Regions from separate parts of the Anoxybacillus sp. P3H1B genome, predicted to be linked through region 3. Evidence: predicted binding sites of a transcription regulator. Region 3 holds the regulator's gene; each other region holds the start of a gene.
The links. Region 3 encodes LexA, which represses DNA repair genes until DNA is damaged. Its sites were predicted from a motif close to CGAACATATGTTCG; they were not measured.

Region 1 (4,916 bases), on a different contig from region 3:
AAATTTTGAATCTGTTGCTGCTTCCTTTAAACGCGAATATAAATCCAGAGAACGAGTATAAACTCGTTGATATACTTCTTTCTTCGTCTCATTCTCTCCCGGAAGGTAATTATTAAATGTATCTAAAATAATAGGTTGAGCAATTAATGACATCATTCCCTCTGCAAAAATCGGTTTTAACTGTTCATCAATTTTATCTAGCTTCTTTAAAATTTTAGCATCAAACACTGTATCAAAAACATTTCTTTTTAACAACAGGACTGCCTCGTCAACAAGACATTTTACCTTATCATGTAGTTTTATTTCATCTTCAATTCTCATTAAAAACTCTTGCCATTCTGGAATATCTTTATGCGGATATGAATCCATATCAAATATAGGTACATTTTTGCTTGTATCTACATATCTGTCGCAAAACTCTTGAAATGAAATTTGTTGATATCCGTCCAGTTTAACTCCGCCTTCTGTTGAATTATAGATCCTTTCAGGCTGTGGGAAAGTTTGAAGTAATTTTTCGAAATTGTGTTTCATTGTGAAGAAAGCATAATCAGTTAATACTTGGCCACCATCATATCCTTCTGTATAAAACACTCCTCTTTCTTTAATATAAGCTTCATCAATTTTTCTGAAGTTTTTATTATGTTCCGCATGTGTTTTGTTATCTGTATAAGCCAAATCTTGACCAATAAGAGCAACAGGTCCCGAAGAAATCATATAAGCTATACTTAACGCAAAAGCAGCTACAGAAGCTCCTCCTAAAATACCTGATACTTCTTGATTTAATAATTTTTTTGCGTAGAGTTCTAAAGTTTGATGAACGCTTGAAACAAAAAAGAACGATCTCTGATTTAATTTCTCCAAAATTTTCTCATGATGTGATAAAGAATAAATTATTTTCGTTTTTTTAAATTCTATCGATTCAAAGTGTTTATAGTTATTTATGTGGCCATCTATTGTTACAACAAAATCAGGTTCAATATTATGTTTAAGAAGCGTATTGATAGTAGAGCCTGACGAAATTAAAAGTACGTGATTCCTTACTTTTTTCAGCAACAAGATTTGTTTGGTTAATGACGGACCACCAGAAGCCACTACCACTGGAGCATTGAAATATCCTTTTAACTCTTTCAAAGGAATGTCATCAAAAGCATAAAATAAATTTAAAATAAAATTTCTCTGCCATTCCTTCGAAAATTTTCTAATAGTGTTTTCGTTTACTTTTTGTACGTATATTAAATCTTTGATTATGCTTAATACTTTTTTATACTCATTTGGAAACAGTCTATCATAATTAGGCGAACAAATAACTTGTACTCGATAGTTAAACCGCTCCATTAAAAGCGTGTCACACAACTGTTGAAAGTTATCTACATGTTTTAGCCCTATCATCGCTGTCTGCTTTAACTCACTATTCATTTGTTCTTCCATCAGTTGATCTAATGGTTCAATCACGATTAAAAACTCATCTTCACTCATTTTTTCACTTAAAGCTTTTGCAATATGCCCCGACCCAATACCAAATAAAATATGCAAATGATGCTTTTTGTAATGCTGGTCGGCAAATCGGGCAGCTTCGCGTATCGGGTCATATTTGCTGTGCAAATAATAATTGTTTATCCTATGAATGCGATGCCCGCTCTTGGCGATTTCCTCTATAATTGAATACTCTTTCATCCCATTGTTCATAAATTAGCACCTCAATTATAATATCGGCCATTTATCCCCTTTTGTTAATACATCATCGCCCAATCGCTAGAATTTAACTGACGCCTATTGACATTCTTTCGATAATATAAGAGCCGCTTTTACTCCAAACGATTTTCATCCATGTGAACCGCTATAGCCACATCCAACTTTCTCTTGTAAACCTAAGCCCGTGTTGTTAATTATAGAGGCGCCCCATACATCAACCAATAGTATAAAAATTATTATTTGTCGAAAATGATACCTATATTGAATAAAAACTCTAAACGACTTCATGATCATATGATTTTACACATTTGAATGCGAATGATGATACAAGATGCAACTTCTGCTCCTATATGACCACCGCGTCTCCACTTACTGCTATAAATTTATAAAGATAAACGATGGAAATAGAGAGGCGAACATATGTTATAATACATAAAAACACGCTCGTTGGAAGGGAAGATCTCAATGAAAGATTTCCTACAATTAACGCCTATACAACAAAACATATTAGTCGCAAGCATTATGGGAGATGGAGAAATCACCAAAATTTATCGGAACAGCCGAAGAAAAAATCATAGCTATCGTGAACATTTTGGAATCCAGCAAGAAGAATATCGAAAATGGAAAATATCGTTTTTCAATGAATTTCTTTATATTACTCCTAAAAGCCAATGCGTCCGTTCCCGTTCTATGCCACTATTTACATCTCTGTACCCGCATTTTTATCGGGAGGATGGTACAAAACAGATACCGCTTTCCTTACTTTCGTACTGTACTTTACCTCATTTTCTTGCCGTATTATATATGGATGATGGTTCGCTTTGTATTTCTTCTCGGGTAAACAAGCGAAAAAAACGCATTTATCTTACCCCTCACATTTACTTGTATTTGCAATGTTATTCACACAATGAACTGCAACAATTGCAGCGGCATATTCTTAAACACTTCCATATCGCTTTCCAGCTAAGCCAACGTAAAGATGGAAAAGGTATGATTTTAAAAACAACGTGCGTAAAAGATACATTTCTATTCTTAGATATTATTTTCAACGTAACAAACACTTGTCCATCCATGCATTACAAAACCAATTGGAATGAGCGGCTAAAATTAGAAAGTATGAAATGGAAGCATAAATATCCGAACTTTGACATTGTAGTTAGCAGCTCCGAACGCTACAAACCCTACTCCTCTGAAGAAATAAAACTAATCAAACAGATGAAACAGAACGGGATGAGCATTAAAGAAATTGCCAGCGCCCTGCAAAGAAGTTACTGGTCCATTGTCTATAAATGGAGAGAAATACAAAGGTACGATATATAAATATTAAAAAGGCCTTAGAAACAATTCTAAGGCCCATCGCTGTTTGCAAATTATCGGAGCAATTGCAATACTCCTTGTGGTTGTTGGTTGGCTTGCCATGCCTCAACGTCTTTCGACCGTTGTGTAGACTATCTCTTCACCCGCCAGCTAATCGCTAGTGAGGGGCCGGGCACTTCGGTTCGGCATCCGCCTCCCCTACGGACCTCATCACCATAGCCAATGGCGTTAGGTGGTACGCCCTAGTCGTTGAACCTTCTCCACTCTTTCGAGACAGGAGCTTGGCTGCTGATTACCCATTGTTGCATCCTTCCTTTTTTTGCACCTTCACGCCTGCCGTTTCCAGCTTCGTTGTGGCAAGGAAGGCTTTAGGGCTTCCCAGCAATTCACCCAGTCATCATCTAGCCCGTTTCCAGGCTAGACGCCCTTCCAATCCAAATTACCGTAATAGCTGCAATACTCCTTGCGGCATTTGGTTGGATTGAGCCAACATTGATTGCGCAGCTTGCATTAAGATGTTGTTCTTCGTGAACTCCATCATTTCTTTCGCCATGTCAACGTCACGGATACGTGATTCAGCAGCTGTTAAGTTTTCAGAAGTGGCGCCAAGGTTGTTAATTGTGTGTTCTAAACGGTTTTGCACCGCACCAAGTTTAGAACGCTCTTTTGATACAGTTTCAATAGCTGTGTTAATTTTAGTGATCGCATCTTGCGCACCTGAAGCTGTGCTTACTGAAAGACTGTTCACACTTAAAGAAGAAGAGTCCATATTACTAATTGATAAAGTAATAGTTTGGCCGCTGTTTGCACCAATTTGGAACACTTTTCCGCTAAAAGATCCATTTAAAAGTTTTTGCGTGTTAAATTCAGTATTACCAGCTATACGATCAAGTTCAGAAACAAGTTGATCAATCTCACTTTGAATTGCTTCACGATCAGCCGTTACGTTTGTGTCGTTAGATGCTTGTACAGCAAGCTCGCGCATACGTTGAAGGATAGCATGAGTTTCCGTTAATGCGCCTTCAGCTGTTTGAATTAAAGAAATAGAGTCTTGCGCGTTTTTAGATGCCATTTCTAAACCGCGGATTTGGCCGCGCATTTTTTCAGAGATGGCAAGACCTGCTGCATCGTCGCCAGCGCGGTTAATGCGGAAGCCAGAAGAAAGCTTCTCAAGGTTTTTCGCAGCTTGAGTGTTGTTGAACGCTAATTGACGGTGCGTGTTTAACGCAGAGATGTTGTGTTGAATTCTCATTTTCGAAATTCCTCCTTGAATTGATATTTTTCTACATCCTTGTAGAATTGGAAGACAGGATCTCCCTGCTCTCCATTTTTTATATCGGTACCATTCGCGAAATGTTTAATGCTTTTTAGCTTTTTTTGTTACTTTTTAATTGCTGCAATAATTTTGTTGAAATGTCGACAGCCTGCCTGTTTTCTTCTTGAATAGATAAATAGATTTCTTTGCGATGTATATCAACATGCTTGGGGGCAATAATCCCGAGCTTCACTTGTTCCCCTTCTACTGAAAGCACTTTAATTTCAATGGAATCCCCAATCATAATCGATTCATTTTTTTTTCGCGTAAGCACCAGCAATTATACTTCCTCCTTCCCATGTACAGTTGAAATCGGGAAACGGATCGGATAATCGCTATCATGAAGAATCAGTTGTTTGCCGATTTTTTCTTTTATATTAATGACTATGGGCGCTTTGAGATTCAGAGTCGAATCAATAAAAGGTTCTCTTAATGTCATGATGACATACGTTACACAGTCGTCTGGAGAATCCAGTTTCAGCTTGGAAATATCATCCTCAGTCAATTCAAAAGTATAGTTAGCATAAAAAGCAAAAGGGTAGGCAATAACAAATCCCACATGGCTGTGACCAACGGATTGCAAAATGGCAAA
Region 2 (4,916 bases), on a different contig from region 3:
TGCGTATAACTGCTCTCCATCCTTTAATTGGAAAAAGAAATTGGATGCTGAAACAATTGAGAACTTCCAAGTGAAGCTTGGAAAAATGGGTTACAAGTTTCAATTCGTTACATTGGCAGGATTCCACTCCCTCAACTACAGCATGTTTGAATTGGCACGCGGATACAAAGAGCGCGGTATGGCGGCGTATTCCGAATTACAGCAGGCAGAATTTGCAGCTGAAAAATACGGTTATACAGCAACTAGACACCAGCGTGAAGTTGGAACAGGATATTTTGATGAAGTATCCCAAGTCATTTCCGGGGGACAATCGTCAACGGTGGCACTTAAGGGATCGACAGAAGAAGAACAATTCACAACAGCTTAATCATAGAAATGTAAGGAAATACGGGGGATTATATAGAGAAAATAATAGAGAGAAAAGCTCGCGTCTATGCGAGCCTTCAAGTTGTAGACAAAGTCATCATTGACTTTGTCTACAACCATTTTAATATCCTTTATTGATGGCATGGTTTCACATCGGACTCGTTTGAAAGCGCTTGGCAGATAAGGAACACAGCTGAGTGAAGACGTGAATGGAACCAAAACGTTCATGAGTGGATGTACGAGGCCTGTGACGCAGGATGAAAGCATTTGTCAGCAGTCAAAAGGTTCGCAGTCGATGCGAACCTTTTGCATGTTTAGCGAAAAATGAAACATGATAACATCAGGAGGTGTTGACAAATGCAGAATAGCCGAAAGGAATTGCCGCTTGATTCCGTGCTCAATCCCGAAGTAAGAATAAGCACCGATTTTCATTTTTATCAAGCGTTTTTCGATGAGGTTGGATATGCAGACAGCTCAAATGCAGAACATAAAGCGATCAAACAGGCAAACGAGTATTTGGCAGAGGAAGAGAGGTACCCCGTTTTTTATTATTCATGAGCGATTTTTTAATCGCTCTTTATTTTTTGAAAATATAGAAAAATATAGATGTAAATGGTATGATGAAGATGTACAAGTCATTTTAATCGATGTGAGAGGTGAACGATTTCAATGAAAGTAAACGAATTTATTGTATTAAATGACTTCATTGTGAGCCGCTACACAATGGTCATTTTGCCTCATCATTTTCATGACCATCATTACACAAAAGTCATTGAAGAAGACGGAGAATACATCGTCAAGATGAAGCCGATTGAGATTATTTCCCGCAGCTGCTATTACTACGGCTCAAGCTTAAAAGGTAGAAAGGAAGGAACAAAAGAAATTATAGGCATTACCCACAAGCCTCCCATTGCGATTGAACCACTGAACGAAATTTATGTGTTTCCTACAACATCTCCAAATGATATACGATGCGTATGGATTTCGCATATGCACGTGCTCGAATACGAACCCTCTCGCGGCGACACAACAACCGTATATTTTAAAAACGATAAAAGTGTTTGCCTTGATATTTCCTACTATTCGTTTGTCAATCAACTTTATCGCACAGCCCAGCTGCGCACGAAGCTATCTGAAAGAATGGAAGCGCGTGAACGAAAAATGCAGTATTTGTTTAGAATGGATCAAACAAAAGACTGGTTGTCATGAATTATTAACCTCGAAAAATTCCCGGTTTCCATTACGTGAAGGGCAAAATTCCAACGATCAGGATGAATGGCAGTGGGCATAGGTGAAATGGATTGTATTCCCTGAACTATTGTACTACTATAGAAACAAAGGTTCTTTGCCAATAACTGGGGGAGCAGAGAGAATCTAGACGAAAACCAAGCGCTTCAGTCTTTGCGTAATACCGTATCAAAATTTTCGATTGGTTGAATATGTATCATCACGCAGCGGGAAGTTACGATGAGGGAGACGAAAAAGGCTTCGTCGTGAGACTCAAGAAACACTCACTTCTAGAAGTGATGATTCGTTTAGAAGTTGTTAAAATTCTCTCTATTTATATTCCCCGCGTAACCGTGTAAAATAAGATTGTTAGCAACAATGTAAATGGGGAGTATTCATGGACATCGAAGCATTAAAGCACTGGTTTACATTAAAGCATGTATTAGAATTACTGGAACATTACCGCTCGTTTGGGATGCTGCCCGGGGTTATCGTTACGCTGTTAGAGTCGTTTTTTCCGATTCTTCCGATGTTTGTATTTGTGATGGCGAACGCGGCTGCTTTTGGGCTTTGGCAAGGAATTATGATTTCGTGGATTGGCGCTTGCCTCGGATCCATTTGTGTTTTTTTACTTGCTCGAAAAATAGGCCAGAAACGGTTTTTTCATTTTTTGAGCCGTCATCAAAAGGTGAAAAAACTGGTGGATTGGGTGGAACGCCATGGATTTGGCCCATTGTTTTTACTGTTTTGTTTTCCGTTTACACCATCGGCGATTATCAATGTCGTGGCTGGACTAGCCCGCGTTAGCCGCCAGCAGTTTATTTTAGCCGTACTTCTCGGCAAAATGGTGATGATTTTTATGATTAGCTTTATTGGCTATGATTTGGCGGCTTTGGCCAAACAGCCGCTTCGCACGGTAGCGGTCATTATCGCGATTTTCCTTTTATGGTATGCAGGGAAGAAAGTAGAAGCAAGGTTTTCATTGACGGAAAAAACAGATAAAAAAGACTCTTAAGCTGGGTGGGCAGTGTGATGAGCAAACAGCCAATTTATCGGAGAAGATCGGTTATATGGACAGTTAGTCTGACACTGGTTTTTTTGGCGCGGTTTTTATTATTTACTAACTATGTAGTTGAAGGAGAATCGATGATGCCCACGCTGCAGGACGGCAATTTCTTAATCGTGAAGAAATTTGGCAGCATCCAGCGTTTTGATATTATCGTGTTCCATGCCAATACGCAAAAGGATTATGTCAAGCGTGTTATCGGTCTTCCTGGCGATCGCATCATGTATAAAAATGATGTGTTATACATTAATGGGAAGCCGATAGAAGAACCGTATTTGCAGCGATATAAACGTAAATTGGTTAATGGAAAACTCACCGGGGATTTTACGCTTCAAGAAGTGACCGGGAGAAAGACGGTTCCCTCTGGCTATGTGTTTGTCTTAGGTGATAATCGTTTAGTTAGCTGGGACAGCCGCCATTTTGGCTATGTGAAAATGAACCGAATTGTTGGAAAAGTTAATGCGCGCTGCTGGCCTTTTCGTGAGATTAGCATTCAGTTTTAAAGGTATTCATCGAAACAAGCGTTCAATGAATACCTTTTTTACTTTGACAGATGACGATTTCCCACGATCTCCCTCTTTTAAACAAACGAACATATGTGCTAAAATAAGAAGGGGAATGGAAAATAAAGGTGGTGATAGCATGTCGCTTCGCTTTATGATTGGAAGATCAGGGACCGGCAAAACGATAGCATGTTTAAACGAAATTCGTGAGAAGCTGAAGGAGCAGCCGATGGGCTCTCCCATCATTTATCTTGTGCCAGAGCAAATGACGTTTCAATCAGAATATGCGTTGATTCGCACACCGGGACTGGACGGGATGATTCGCGCACAGGTGCTAAGCTTTACGCGATTGGCCTTTCGCGTGCTGCAAGAAACTGGGGGAATGAGCCGCTATTATTTAAATCAAACGGGAGTGCGCATGCTGCTAAGGAAAATTATTGATAAGCATAAGGATGAGCTGATTTTATTTGCCCGCGCGGCTGATAAGCATGGCTTTATTGAGCAGCTAGAAGAAATGCTTATTGAGTGCAAGCGTTATTGTATTACACCGGAGCAACTGCTGGAAACAGAAACGCAGCTGCGCCAAAATGCCACCTCGGCTGAAAAAGTATTAGCGGATAAGCTAAAGGATTTACAGCTTATCTATCGCCAATTCGAACGAGATTTAATGAATCGGTATGTGGATTCGGAAGATTACTTGCGCTTTTTGGCTGAAAAAATTCCGCATTCCCGCTACATACAAGACGCGGAAATTTACGTGGACGGATTTCACCATTTTACACCGCAAGAATATATGGTGCTTGAGCAATTGTTATGTTTCGCTAAGCGCGTGACGGTCGCTTTAACGGTGGATGAGCCTTATAATGAACAGCTGCCGAATGAGCTACACTTGTTTCGAATGACAGGTAAAACATACTATGAGCTGCGGAATATAGCCCTTTTAAACAACGTTCTCATTGAACCGGTCAAGTTTTGTCAAGAGAATGTAAGGCATCAGTCGTTATCGCTTCGCCATTTAGAAGCGCATTATGATACGCGCCCTTCTTTGCCCTTTGCTGGGGAGGCCGGTGAAATTCAATTATACCAAGCATCACATCGCCGGGCAGAGATTGAAGGAATTGCTAGAGAAATTATTCGGCTTGTGCGCGAGGAAGGGTATCGATATCGCGATGTGGCTCTATTGGTACGAAATTCTGATGACTATCGCAATCTATTTCAAACTGTTTTTGTTGATTATGAGATTCCTTACTTTATTGATGAAAAGGAGCCGATGGGAAATCATCCATTTATCGAACTGATTCGTGCAAGCTTGGATGTGATTCAGACAAACTGGCGGTATGAAGCCGTGTTTCGGGCGGTAAAGACCGATTTCTTTTTTCCGCTGGAGAGCCATGTGCAAACGATGCGAGAAGCAATGGATCAGCTGGAAAATTATGTGCTTGAACACGGAATTTATGGAGCGAAATGGAGGCAGAACTGGGTGTACCGGCGCTATCAGGGACTTGAGGAGATCGCGGCGCCGCAAACAGACGAAGAAAGAAACTACGAGGAAAAGCTAAATGTGTGGAGAGAAATGGTCGCCTCCCCGCTCCTGACGCTGCAAAAACGATTACAAAAAGCGAAAAATGGGCGGGATATGTGCGAAGCCCTTTATTTATATTTTGAACAATTGCAGATTCCTAAAAAGCTGGAGAAGCTGCGTGATGAAGCTGAGGCAAAAGGGCAGCTGCTGGAAGCCCGGCACCATGAGCAAG
Region 3 (4,916 bases):
ATCCATTCCTCTATAGGGTATTTCACTCCAAACCAATACGAACATATGTTTTATTTGACTGCGTAATTCTCTCGATTTTATGTGTCTAATCTATTGACAGAGGCCCATCCGTGGGAACGCGATCAATACATGATCCTTTATTAATCCCTCCAATCCCTCGATCCTCTACGCGTTGAGGGGTTTTTATATTGTGGATAAAAGCAATCAATTTAATCATTGATAAAGAGCGCCCACAAAAATTGATGATACATATAAATGCTTTTTCATTGTTTTTTGTCGTGTAAATGCTACCTAATCAGTGAGTAGGTTGTCTGAATTGCGTCACCCGTTTGGGGGGCGTTTTTTCTTTTACTAAATGAACCAAATAGCAGAATCAGAATACAATAATTGTATCAATAGGAGTTGGATTGGATAACAAATGAATAATCAGTGGAAGGAAATAGTCGGATATTCTCTTTCGGCAATCGGGACTATGCAAGCAGCCATCGGCAATACTCCTCAATTTCATTTGAACAAAAATCTAGGTTATCAATTGCGGCTAGTAGGTAATGTGTTACAGGCTTTAGGAAGTGCATTATCTGCTGACGGACAAGGTATGGATTCGTTTGAAAAAATAGGGGATGAAATCCAAGCCACAGGGAACTCAACCGTTATTACAGGAATGCTGGTGGGTGACGCTTGGGGTGAAAAAATCGAACAAAAGCTTATGATTACTGGGCTGTGGATGCAAGCATTAGGGAGTTTCGTAGGTCTTTCTGATGAGTTTTTTGATCGTACAGAAGACGGGAGATTAGAGAATATCTCTGGAAGTCTGTTGCAAGGCATCGGGAATTCCTTGCAGGCCATAAGTGGCATTCAGTCATTGAATGAAAATAACTCAGAGTCAGACCTAGTTGGAGTTGCAGGAAGTTGGATACAAGCCACAGGTTCTGTTCTATCCCTTATTGGACAAATCCAGGAGGAATCTGAGGAAATACATCTTAACATTAATGAATAAGATTTTTTCGTTGTAATTTTAGATGTTAGGCATCCAAATAATTGGATGCTTTTTATTGTATTCATTGGAGTGATGACTATGAAGTTTGATGATTGTTTACGAAATCAAATGAACTTATCATGCGATTTCTCAAGCGATACAGCTGTAAAACATCGTCATTGCGACATTCAATATACTTTAAGAATGAAGCTATCGACTGGCTAATCAATAGCTTTGTGTACGTCATTGTGAAAATGATTGGCAACGGCTGACGGTGCTTTTCACCATTTCCAAAGATACTCCATGAGATTCAGCTTTGGAGAAGAAGGTGCTTTTCTTAATGCACAGCAAAACATCATAGGAAGAAAATCACACAGATAGTACGATCATAAAAAATAATGAATATTCGGATAAAACACTAAAAAATGAGCGCGGAATATGAGATAATAAAAAAAAGGAGGTTGATTTATATGAAAAAGATACCTCTTAGAGTTTTGTTTATAACAATCGTTTTGTTTTTTGTTAGTGGTGGACTTAGTGGTGCGGTAGTCTATCATATGAGCGATGCAGCGGAAGCAGCGAAAAAAGAGTACCAGCAAGAAATCAATCAATACTTGTCAGAAAAAGACATGAAAATAAAAAATGATCTATCCAATGTAACACAGTCTGAAATCCAGCGATTGCAAGATGAAACTAAAAAATACTTAAATGAAAAGCTCAATCAAGATTATCAACAGTCTTTAAATCAAAAAACAGAAGAAATTAAAAAAGTTACCGATCAGAAGATAGAAGAGATAAAAAACTACATTGATCAATTACTTAAAAATCAATGATGGTAAAATAAGAAATGAAACAAAACAATAGAATAATAATAGGACATTCTACCGAAAAAAAGCGATGATGATTCATAGACTTGATTTTGGTCTGTAGTTTTCATCCTGTCGGCAAAGCACGATATAAATAAAACTTAACGATTGAACCAATAGTATCTGTACCACGGTTGGAAGGCAAGTCCACAGGCTTGCCTTCTCGTCATGTATCCGCGCGATGAAGGTCTGAACAAACTCTATTTTATGGTTCTGTGTTCTTGGGTTCAGGCCTTTGTCGCTCCATCTCAGTCATGTTTTTCGGTTTTCTGGATACAGCTATAAGAGAAATAATAAATCCGATTCCTAAGATAGCAGATAGTGTCCATGCGAAAAATTCAATAGATAACATGGCCTGATGCCCTCCTTTTTTGATGTTATGTAAATGATATGCAGAGATATGGATTCGCATGATTATGGTGATGAGGAATCAAAAAAACAAGAAAAAGAAATGCTTTCCTTGAATTTAGATTATTAGCCATATACCCTAAGGGAATAGTCTCATTTAAAGAGAAAGACTAGGAAAGAAGTTCGATGAGGTTTAAAGGAATTACGATTCATCCTGTATATAAGTGCTGAATGGTTTCGGCATTGGGTCCATTTGCGAATGATCGAAATCCAACGAAAAGATGGAATAGACGCCCCATTCAAAAGCAGAATTTGTTTTTCGCCGGTTCGAGACAAGTCCGTGACTTGCCTCGGTCATAGCAGCTGTAGTCTCTACAGTTACAACGTTAGTCACTATCATTTTATCTGTCAAGAACGATACGGATTATGATGTAGAGAAATGATTTGCTGTTCGTTCCTGTCTTTATGCAGCATCCGTCTTAAAATGGGCAAAAATGTACCGCTCAAATGAATTGCACAAAATGATGCCGCTTCCATCCATATAGACAAATAAGAGAACCTAGCGGATTTTAACAATAATCGAATAATCATCGCTACTTAAAACAAGGGTAGATAAGGTGAATTTCACTTTATCTACCCTTGTTTGTTATTGAATCATGCGATATACGCCGATCACTTTCCCGAGAATCGTAACATCGTTGACGATAATAGGCTCCATATGAGGGTTTTCTGGCTGTAGGCGAATGTGGCCTTGTTCTTTAAAAAAGCGCTTGACGGTTGCTTCGTTTTCTTCCGTCATAGCAACGACAATATCTCCGTTATTAGCTGACTGCTGCTGACGAACAATGACAAAATCTCCGTCTAAAATGCCTGCCTCAATCATACTATCGCCCATTATTTCAAGCATAAAAACATGGTCCTCTGCAGAAACGAAGCGTTCTGGGAGCGGAAAATAGTCCTCCACATTTTCGATAGCGGTTATTGGTTGCCCTGCCGTTACCTTTCCGATGACCGGAACATTGATCACATTGCTCGGCCGCATGAATGAGGCAAAATCCGGATCTAATATTTCAATCGCGCGAGGTTTAGTTGGATCACGGCGGATGTATCCTTTGCTTTCAAGCCGAGCTAAATGTCCATGCACCGTTGAGCTAGAGGCAAGTCCAACCGCTTCGCCAATCTCACGAACGGAAGGAGGATACCCTTTAGTTTTTACTTCTTTTTTGATGAAATCGAGAATTTGCTGTTGGCGTTTCGACAGTTTGGTCATGTTTCACACCTCTTACCCATCGTTTTTTTTATTATAACACGAGGAGAACAAAAAAACAAACATAAGTTCGAAAAAATGGTTGACGCAAACGAATGTTCTTAATATAATGGGTAAAAAAGCGAACAAACATTCTAAGAGGTGGGAGAAGATGAAAGTTACTCATTATCTCGTGTTTTCATGCTTGGTGTTTATGCTACTATCGGGTTTCGTGTATGCGAGCCATCCGATTCAAAAGGAGAAATATTTAAAAATTACGGTAGAATCCGGAGATACGCTTTGGGGAATAGCCAATGAATACAGATCTTCACATCAGCTTTCAACGAAAGAATTTATTGAATGGGTAATGAATGTAAACCATTTGCCAAATGAAAAAATTGCTGCGGGTGAAAAGCTAGTGATTCCCGTGTTAAAATCAAAGGCAGAAAAGAAGCTAGTCGTCAGTAAATAATAATGGAGATGATGGAATGAAAGCGATTATTTATTGTCGGGTGAGCACAAACAAAGAGGAACAAGAAACATCACTGCAACGGCAGAAGGAGGAGCTTGAGCAGCTCGCCGAAACATATCGTTTTCAAGTCGTTAAGGTCATTGAAGAGCGGGCAAGCGGTTATGAGATTGAGCGAGACGGGATACTGGAGCTTTTAGAAGCGCTGAAAGAGGATAAAATCGAAGCCGTTCTCATCCAAGATGAAACGAGGCTTGGACGAGGAAATGCAAGAATTGCCTTATTGCATTGTATTCAAAAAGAAGGAGCCAAGCTGTATACGGTGTGCCATCATGGAGAACTACAGCTATCAGAAGCTGATTCCATGGTACTAAGTATCCTCAGCATCGTAGAGGAGTATCAGCGCAAAATACATAACTTAAAAATCAAGCGCGGGATGCAAAAAGCCGTTGAACGTGGATATCGGCCAGAACGAAATTTGAAAAATATAGGTGAACATGCCGGAAGAGATCGCCTTGAGCTACCAATTGAAGAAATTATCCGTCTGCGCAGGAACGGACTGACCTTTGCTGAAATTGCGGCGACTTTGCGCGGATTTGGATATGATGTGTCGAAAGCGACTGTCCATCGCCGCTATCAGGAATATGAGCGGAAAAGTCAGTCAACATAGTTGTCAAGGATCCATTTCTCTAGTAAGATGGGGGCATAATATTTTTCGAAATAGGTGGAATGAAACGATGGTCTCAAAACAAAAAATCGCTCGCATTAATGAATTAGCGAAAAAGGCAAAGACAAGCCGGTTGACAGAAGCGGAGAAAAAAGAGCAAGAGCAGCTTCGCAAGGAGTATCTTCAAGCATTTCGCCAAGCGGTAACGGATACTCTGCATTCTGTAAAAATTATTGATCCAAATGGAAAAGATGTGACGCCCAAAAAATTGAAGGAAAGTCAAAAAAATCGGTTGCATTAAGAGAAGCAAGCATTCTCATCAGTCAAAGATTCTTGATTTTTTG
Region 4 (4,916 bases), on a different contig from region 3:
CGGTTAAATCTTCCGCCATTTTTTTCGTGAGCGTCGTCACTAGTGTTCGCTCATTCCGCTTCACGCGTTCATGAATTTCATCGATCAAGTCATCTATTTGCCCTTGAATTGGACGAACATCAATCGTCGGATCCAAAAGCCCGGTCGGCCGAATAATTTGCTCGACCATTTCCGGACTATGCTCCAATTCGTATGGTCCCGGCGTTGCCGACACATAAATAATTTGGTTCACTTTTTTCTCAAACTCTTCAAACGTCAGCGGACGGTTGTCAAGCGCTGACGGCAGGCGGAAGCCGTGATCGACCAGCACCTGTTTGCGTGCTTTGTCGCCATTATACATCCCGCGAATCTGCGGCAGTGTGACGTGCGATTCATCAATCACAATTAAAAAATCGTCTGGAAAATAATCGAGCAGCGTATAAGGAGTCGATCCTGGCGGGCGCAATGTTAAATGGCGTGAGTAGTTTTCAATTCCTGAACAAAAGCCCATTTCCCGCATCATTTCAAGATCATAGCGCGTGCGCTGCTCAAGCCGCTGCGCTTCCAACAGCTTGCCCTGCTCCCGCAACTCCTTCAAGCGTTCTTCCAGCTCTTGCTCGATATTTTGAATCGCCAGCTGCATTTTTTCATCGCGCGTGACGAAGTGGGAAGCTGGGAAAATCGCAACATGCTCCCGCTCTCCGATAATTTCTCCCGTCAGCGCATCTACCTCGCGAATCCGTTCAATCTCATCGCCAAAAAACTCGACACGAATGCAATGCTCGTCGCGCGAAGCCGGAAAAATTTCGACGACATCACCGCGAACGCGAAACGTTCCCCGCTGAAAATCAATGTCATTGCGCGTATACTGCACATCGACTAAACGGCGCAGCAATTCGTTTCTTTCGATTTCCATCCCTGTCCGCAAAGATACGACAAGCTCTCGATATTCTTCCGGAGAACCCAAGCCGTAAATGCATGATACACTGGCCACAATAATGACATCGCGCCGCTCAAATAAAGCAGATGTGGCCGAATGCCGCAGCTTATCAATTTCATCGTTGATGCTTGCGTCCTTTTCAATATACGTATCCGTCTGCGGCACATACGCTTCCGGCTGATAGTAGTCATAGTAGCTCACAAAATACTCAACTGCATTATTTGGAAAAAACTCCTTCAATTCACTATATAGCTGGCCCGCCAATGTTTTATTATGAGCAATGACCAGCGTCGGTTTATTCACCTTCTGGATGACGTTAGAAATGGTAAAGGTCTTTCCTGTTCCTGTCGCTCCTAATAGCGTTTGATGCTTCGTACCGTTCAAAATTCCTTCCACCAGCTTAGCAATTGCCTTTGGCTGGTCGCCTTGCGGCTGATAGGCTGATACTAATTGAAAATGGTCTTTCACCTGCGCAAAGCCCCCTTCGTATTCATCCTAATTGTATTGTACCACATGAATGCTTAAGATGCACAAAAAATACGAACTTATATTCGTTTCCAAAACTTTCGTAAGCCTTACAGAGCGAACAGCTATTTCCATCTCTTTGGCTGCAATAACAAAAGCCACCGCAAAAGAATGGTTCAATCGATCTTTTGCGGTGGCTTTCTTCTTATTTTTTAAATTTTTTTACCATTTTCTCTGCATATAAAAAGCCTGCCGTTGTCGACGCAATATCCGCTAACACTTCATGAAGCTCGTTTGTATATCCTTTGACATAAGAAGCTACTAACAGCGCCACTGTCAGCAGCGTCCCCACATAATGATTATAAGTGACGCGAGTAAAAAGCAGCACTAGCAAAAACGGCACGATTAATGCAACGAGAAACCACATAAGCAAAACCCCTTATCTATACAGCTTCCGATGTCCATTTTTCCCGCGTTTGCACAAACAACAATCCAAGCTCGTGATGCTCATTTTCATATAACGCTCCTTGGACAAAACGGACTTCCGCATTTTGATCCAACACCTCTAGCTTACAAAAAGCGCGGTTATGCTGCAATGCCTCATAAAATTCTTTTTCCGTTTTAACGGGTATGCCGTTCACTTTCGCAATCACTTCGCCGATTTTCAGCCCGATTTTTTCAGCCTTCGATTCTGGTAAAATTCCTAAAATAACCAATCCCTGCTCTTGCTGTGAAAAATACGGGGGACGGGAACGGTCTTGCCGATGCTGCCAAAAAGCCAGACATTCTCTAGCAATCAACGCCGCAGCTGCAACCGCGATTCCTAAGGAAGGAAACCAAGAAGACGCCAAAGCTCCCGCGCAGACAGCGGCCGCTAACCAGAGCACGCGACGGCCGGCCATTTGAATAGAGGCTCGTGGATGCATGCCTTGCATATGCTGCGAGAAGCCGAGCAAAAATGGCACCAAAGCGAATGAATATGAATGATCCACGCCCGAAAACAATGGCCACCATGAAAAAGGCGAAGAGAGCGGGCCATTGGGAATGGGCAGAAGCACAGGCACAAACCAAATCCTATCTACCCAATGTTCTCCAATCATAAGCCCCCTCTTGCTTTTAGCAAGCTGCGGAGAAGTAGCCACTGCTCCGTTTCGCAAAATGAGAAACCCCTCGGCAAATAACAGCAATGCAAGCAGCCATATGAAAACGGATATAGGCGCCTCGTGAAGGCTTTCCACATATTTTGAAACCAACGGCCAAGCGCCTCCGTATTTCATAAAACCAGCTGCAAGCAAAACCAATCCCCCAACCGTATAAGCAGGAGATAGTAACCGCATCTGTCCTGTCAAGCTCAGCAAAACCGTCACATAAAAAAGCAGCAGCAACACATCGTGGGGTACCGCCATTCCAGACACTACCGTCACGATGGAAAGAAACAAGCCAACGGCCCAACCGCTGCGCCAAAAAAAGACACTTTCCTGAAACCAGCCATATACGCGAATATGAAAATGCTTCCGCTCTTTATTCATTCGACGCCAGCCGACGAAAGCCGCAAGCAGCACGCCATAATACAAAAGGGGCTCGGTCAACAACCGCCCGACTCCTTTCAAAAGTTCCATCCCCCACATGCCAAGCATGGGCTTCACCTCCGATCATCATGAACGTATCTACTGATCTACTTTTCATTCTAGCAAATCGCTTCTACAAATCATACGATTGGCTGCATATTTTTTTATATGTTATTCGACAAATGGCGAATTTTTTCCTATTCCCACTTTCTTTGCCGAATGAGCACTAGTTTTGTCATCGTAAAAGGAATTTGGACATTCGATGGAAAAAATGATATAGACAAGGAAAGAAAAGAGGAGGAAAAACCATGGAACTAAAAACGAGCAATGTTGCCAAGCGGCTTGGAGTATCGCCTAAAACGATTCAGCGCTGGGTTAAAAAATACGAGATTCCATGCAAAAAAAACGAAGCAGGACATTACATATTCGATTCTGAAACACTTGCATTGCTTGAACAGATCAAATTTGAGCAAGGAGCGGCTCTTGAAGAGTGCGAAACAGAAGAAGAAAATGAAAAAAACATTCTGTGCCCAGAAGACTTTTTCTCCACTCATCTTCAACCACATCTAAACGAATTCACCTCACGTTTTCAACGCATTGAACGCCAGCTTGAGCAAAAAGCAGATGAAGTTGTATCCGTTCAACTGTTGCAGCACCGCCGCGAAATTGAAGAGCTGCATTCTTACATCCGTCAGCTTGAACAACGCATCTCCCTGCTGGAAGAAGCCAATGAGAAGCGCGAAGCGGACGATTCTTTGTCTAAAAAGCAAAAACGCCGCGGCGTAGGCCGAATTATCGGCTTATTTGTGTGAACCTTTCATCTCTAACACATGAACGTTCAATATCTAATAACATCACAATATGCTTCCATCTTATTTTCACGTGATATGTTCCCAAATTAAAATCCTAAGAATGTTGATAAAATGGCATTCTTGGGATTTTTTTATTCGTCAATCCAATGAAATGGCTACTTATCATTCCCCGCTTTTCTCGGTCACCTCTATGTATATGAAAATTACAATGAATGGAACTCTATTTTTCCTTCTCCTTATTTTTATCCATTTCTTATGTTTTTTTAATTCTATTTGTTTATAATGAATGCCGCTGCCAAGAAAATCAAAATGTAATGGGCAGATTCTATGTTTCGGCCATCGGCAAACCGGATCGCCATGACCGCTTTTTTTTGGCATGATGCGTAACGAAACAGAAGTTCTTGCATCTTCCAGCCGTCATTGTCGGTATCAGGCGCGAGAAATATTGATATTCCATTACATGAATCATCAGCAAGAAAGGAGCAGAGATGGTCCATGCAAGAGCATTCGATTGTGGAAAAACGAGAACGGATCGCCATATGGATCGCCATTTTTCTTATCATTCTTTATCTTTCTCCGCTTTATATTTTAGGAGAAAATGCACATATTCGCGTTCATGATAATTTAGATTCCAATATTGCTTGGTACAAGGTGCTTGTACGAAGCGGAGAACTATTTGGATCCATCAACGCAACGATTCCGCAAGTCATTAACGGACTGCCGCGCAATGCCTATGGCACTGAATTTAGCGGCATCGTTTGGCTTCACGCGTTGCTTCCGTCCATGGTAGCGTATGCCGTCAGCCAGACCATTACGCGCGGCTTCGCTTTTCTGGGGATGTATCTTTTATTAAAGCGGCATTTTCTTAGGGAAAAAGAAGCTTATCTTATTCGCGTCGGAGCAGCGCTCACCTTCGCTTTGACTCCTTTTTGGCCGTCGGGAATGCTTAGCACCCTCGGCATGCCGCTGGCACTTTGGGCTTTTCTGTCCATTCGAAACCGTCAAGCGTCATGGAAGGAATGGGCCACCCTTGCCCTTCTTCCGTTCTATGCAAGCTTTGTGCTCGGCTTTTTCTTTTTCTTAACGGCGATGGGGCTTCTTTGGCTTCGTGATGCGGTTGGCAAAAAACAATGGAATATTCCGTTTCTCGGC

Region 1: AT864_RS13195 (DNA endonuclease) is a predicted target of LexA. The motif match lies at 2,106-2,119, and genes of this name have one in related genera.
Region 2: addB (helicase-exonuclease AddAB subunit AddB) is a predicted target of LexA. The motif match lies at 3,249-3,262, and genes of this name have one in related genera.
Region 4: uvrB (excinuclease ABC subunit UvrB) is a predicted target of LexA. The motif match lies at 1,460-1,473, and genes of this name have one in related genera.

What each region holds. Positions count from the first base shown of each region.
Region 1 covers NZ_LPUG01000021.1:40,994-45,909, reverse strand. Annotated here, with positions in the region: gene AT864_RS13200 (motility associated factor glycosyltransferase family protein) at 1-1,686, opposite strand, end outside; gene AT864_RS13195 (DNA endonuclease) at 2,158-3,012, shown strand; gene AT864_RS13190 (flagellin) at 3,449-4,261, opposite strand; gene csrA (carbon storage regulator CsrA) at 4,377-4,604, opposite strand; gene fliW (flagellar assembly protein FliW) at 4,605-4,916, opposite strand, start outside.
Region 2 covers NZ_LPUG01000012.1:167,246-172,161, forward strand. Annotated here, with positions in the region: gene aceA (isocitrate lyase) at 1-367, shown strand, start outside; gene AT864_RS08160 (hypothetical protein) at 724-924, shown strand; gene AT864_RS08165 (competence protein ComK) at 1,036-1,575, shown strand; gene AT864_RS08170 (TVP38/TMEM64 family protein) at 1,991-2,608, shown strand; gene lepB (signal peptidase I) at 2,626-3,162, shown strand; gene addB (helicase-exonuclease AddAB subunit AddB) at 3,302-4,916, shown strand, end outside.
Region 3 covers NZ_LPUG01000011.1:448,420-453,335, forward strand. Annotated here, with positions in the region: gene AT864_RS18650 (IS3 family transposase) at 1-89, shown strand, start outside; gene AT864_RS06325 (hypothetical protein) at 419-997, shown strand; gene AT864_RS06330 (NAD(P)/FAD-dependent oxidoreductase) at 1,447-1,809, shown strand; gene lexA (transcriptional repressor LexA) at 2,837-3,460, opposite strand; gene yneA (cell division suppressor protein YneA) at 3,609-3,908, shown strand; gene AT864_RS06345 (recombinase family protein) at 3,925-4,575, shown strand; gene AT864_RS06350 (DUF896 domain-containing protein) at 4,643-4,873, shown strand.
Region 4 covers NZ_LPUG01000021.1:84,356-89,271, reverse strand. Annotated here, with positions in the region: gene uvrB (excinuclease ABC subunit UvrB) at 1-1,387, opposite strand, end outside; gene AT864_RS13415 (CsbA family protein) at 1,590-1,811, opposite strand; gene AT864_RS13410 (PDZ domain-containing protein) at 1,828-3,021, opposite strand; gene AT864_RS13405 (MerR family transcriptional regulator) at 3,261-3,764, shown strand; gene AT864_RS13400 (DUF6044 family protein) at 4,260-4,916, shown strand, end outside.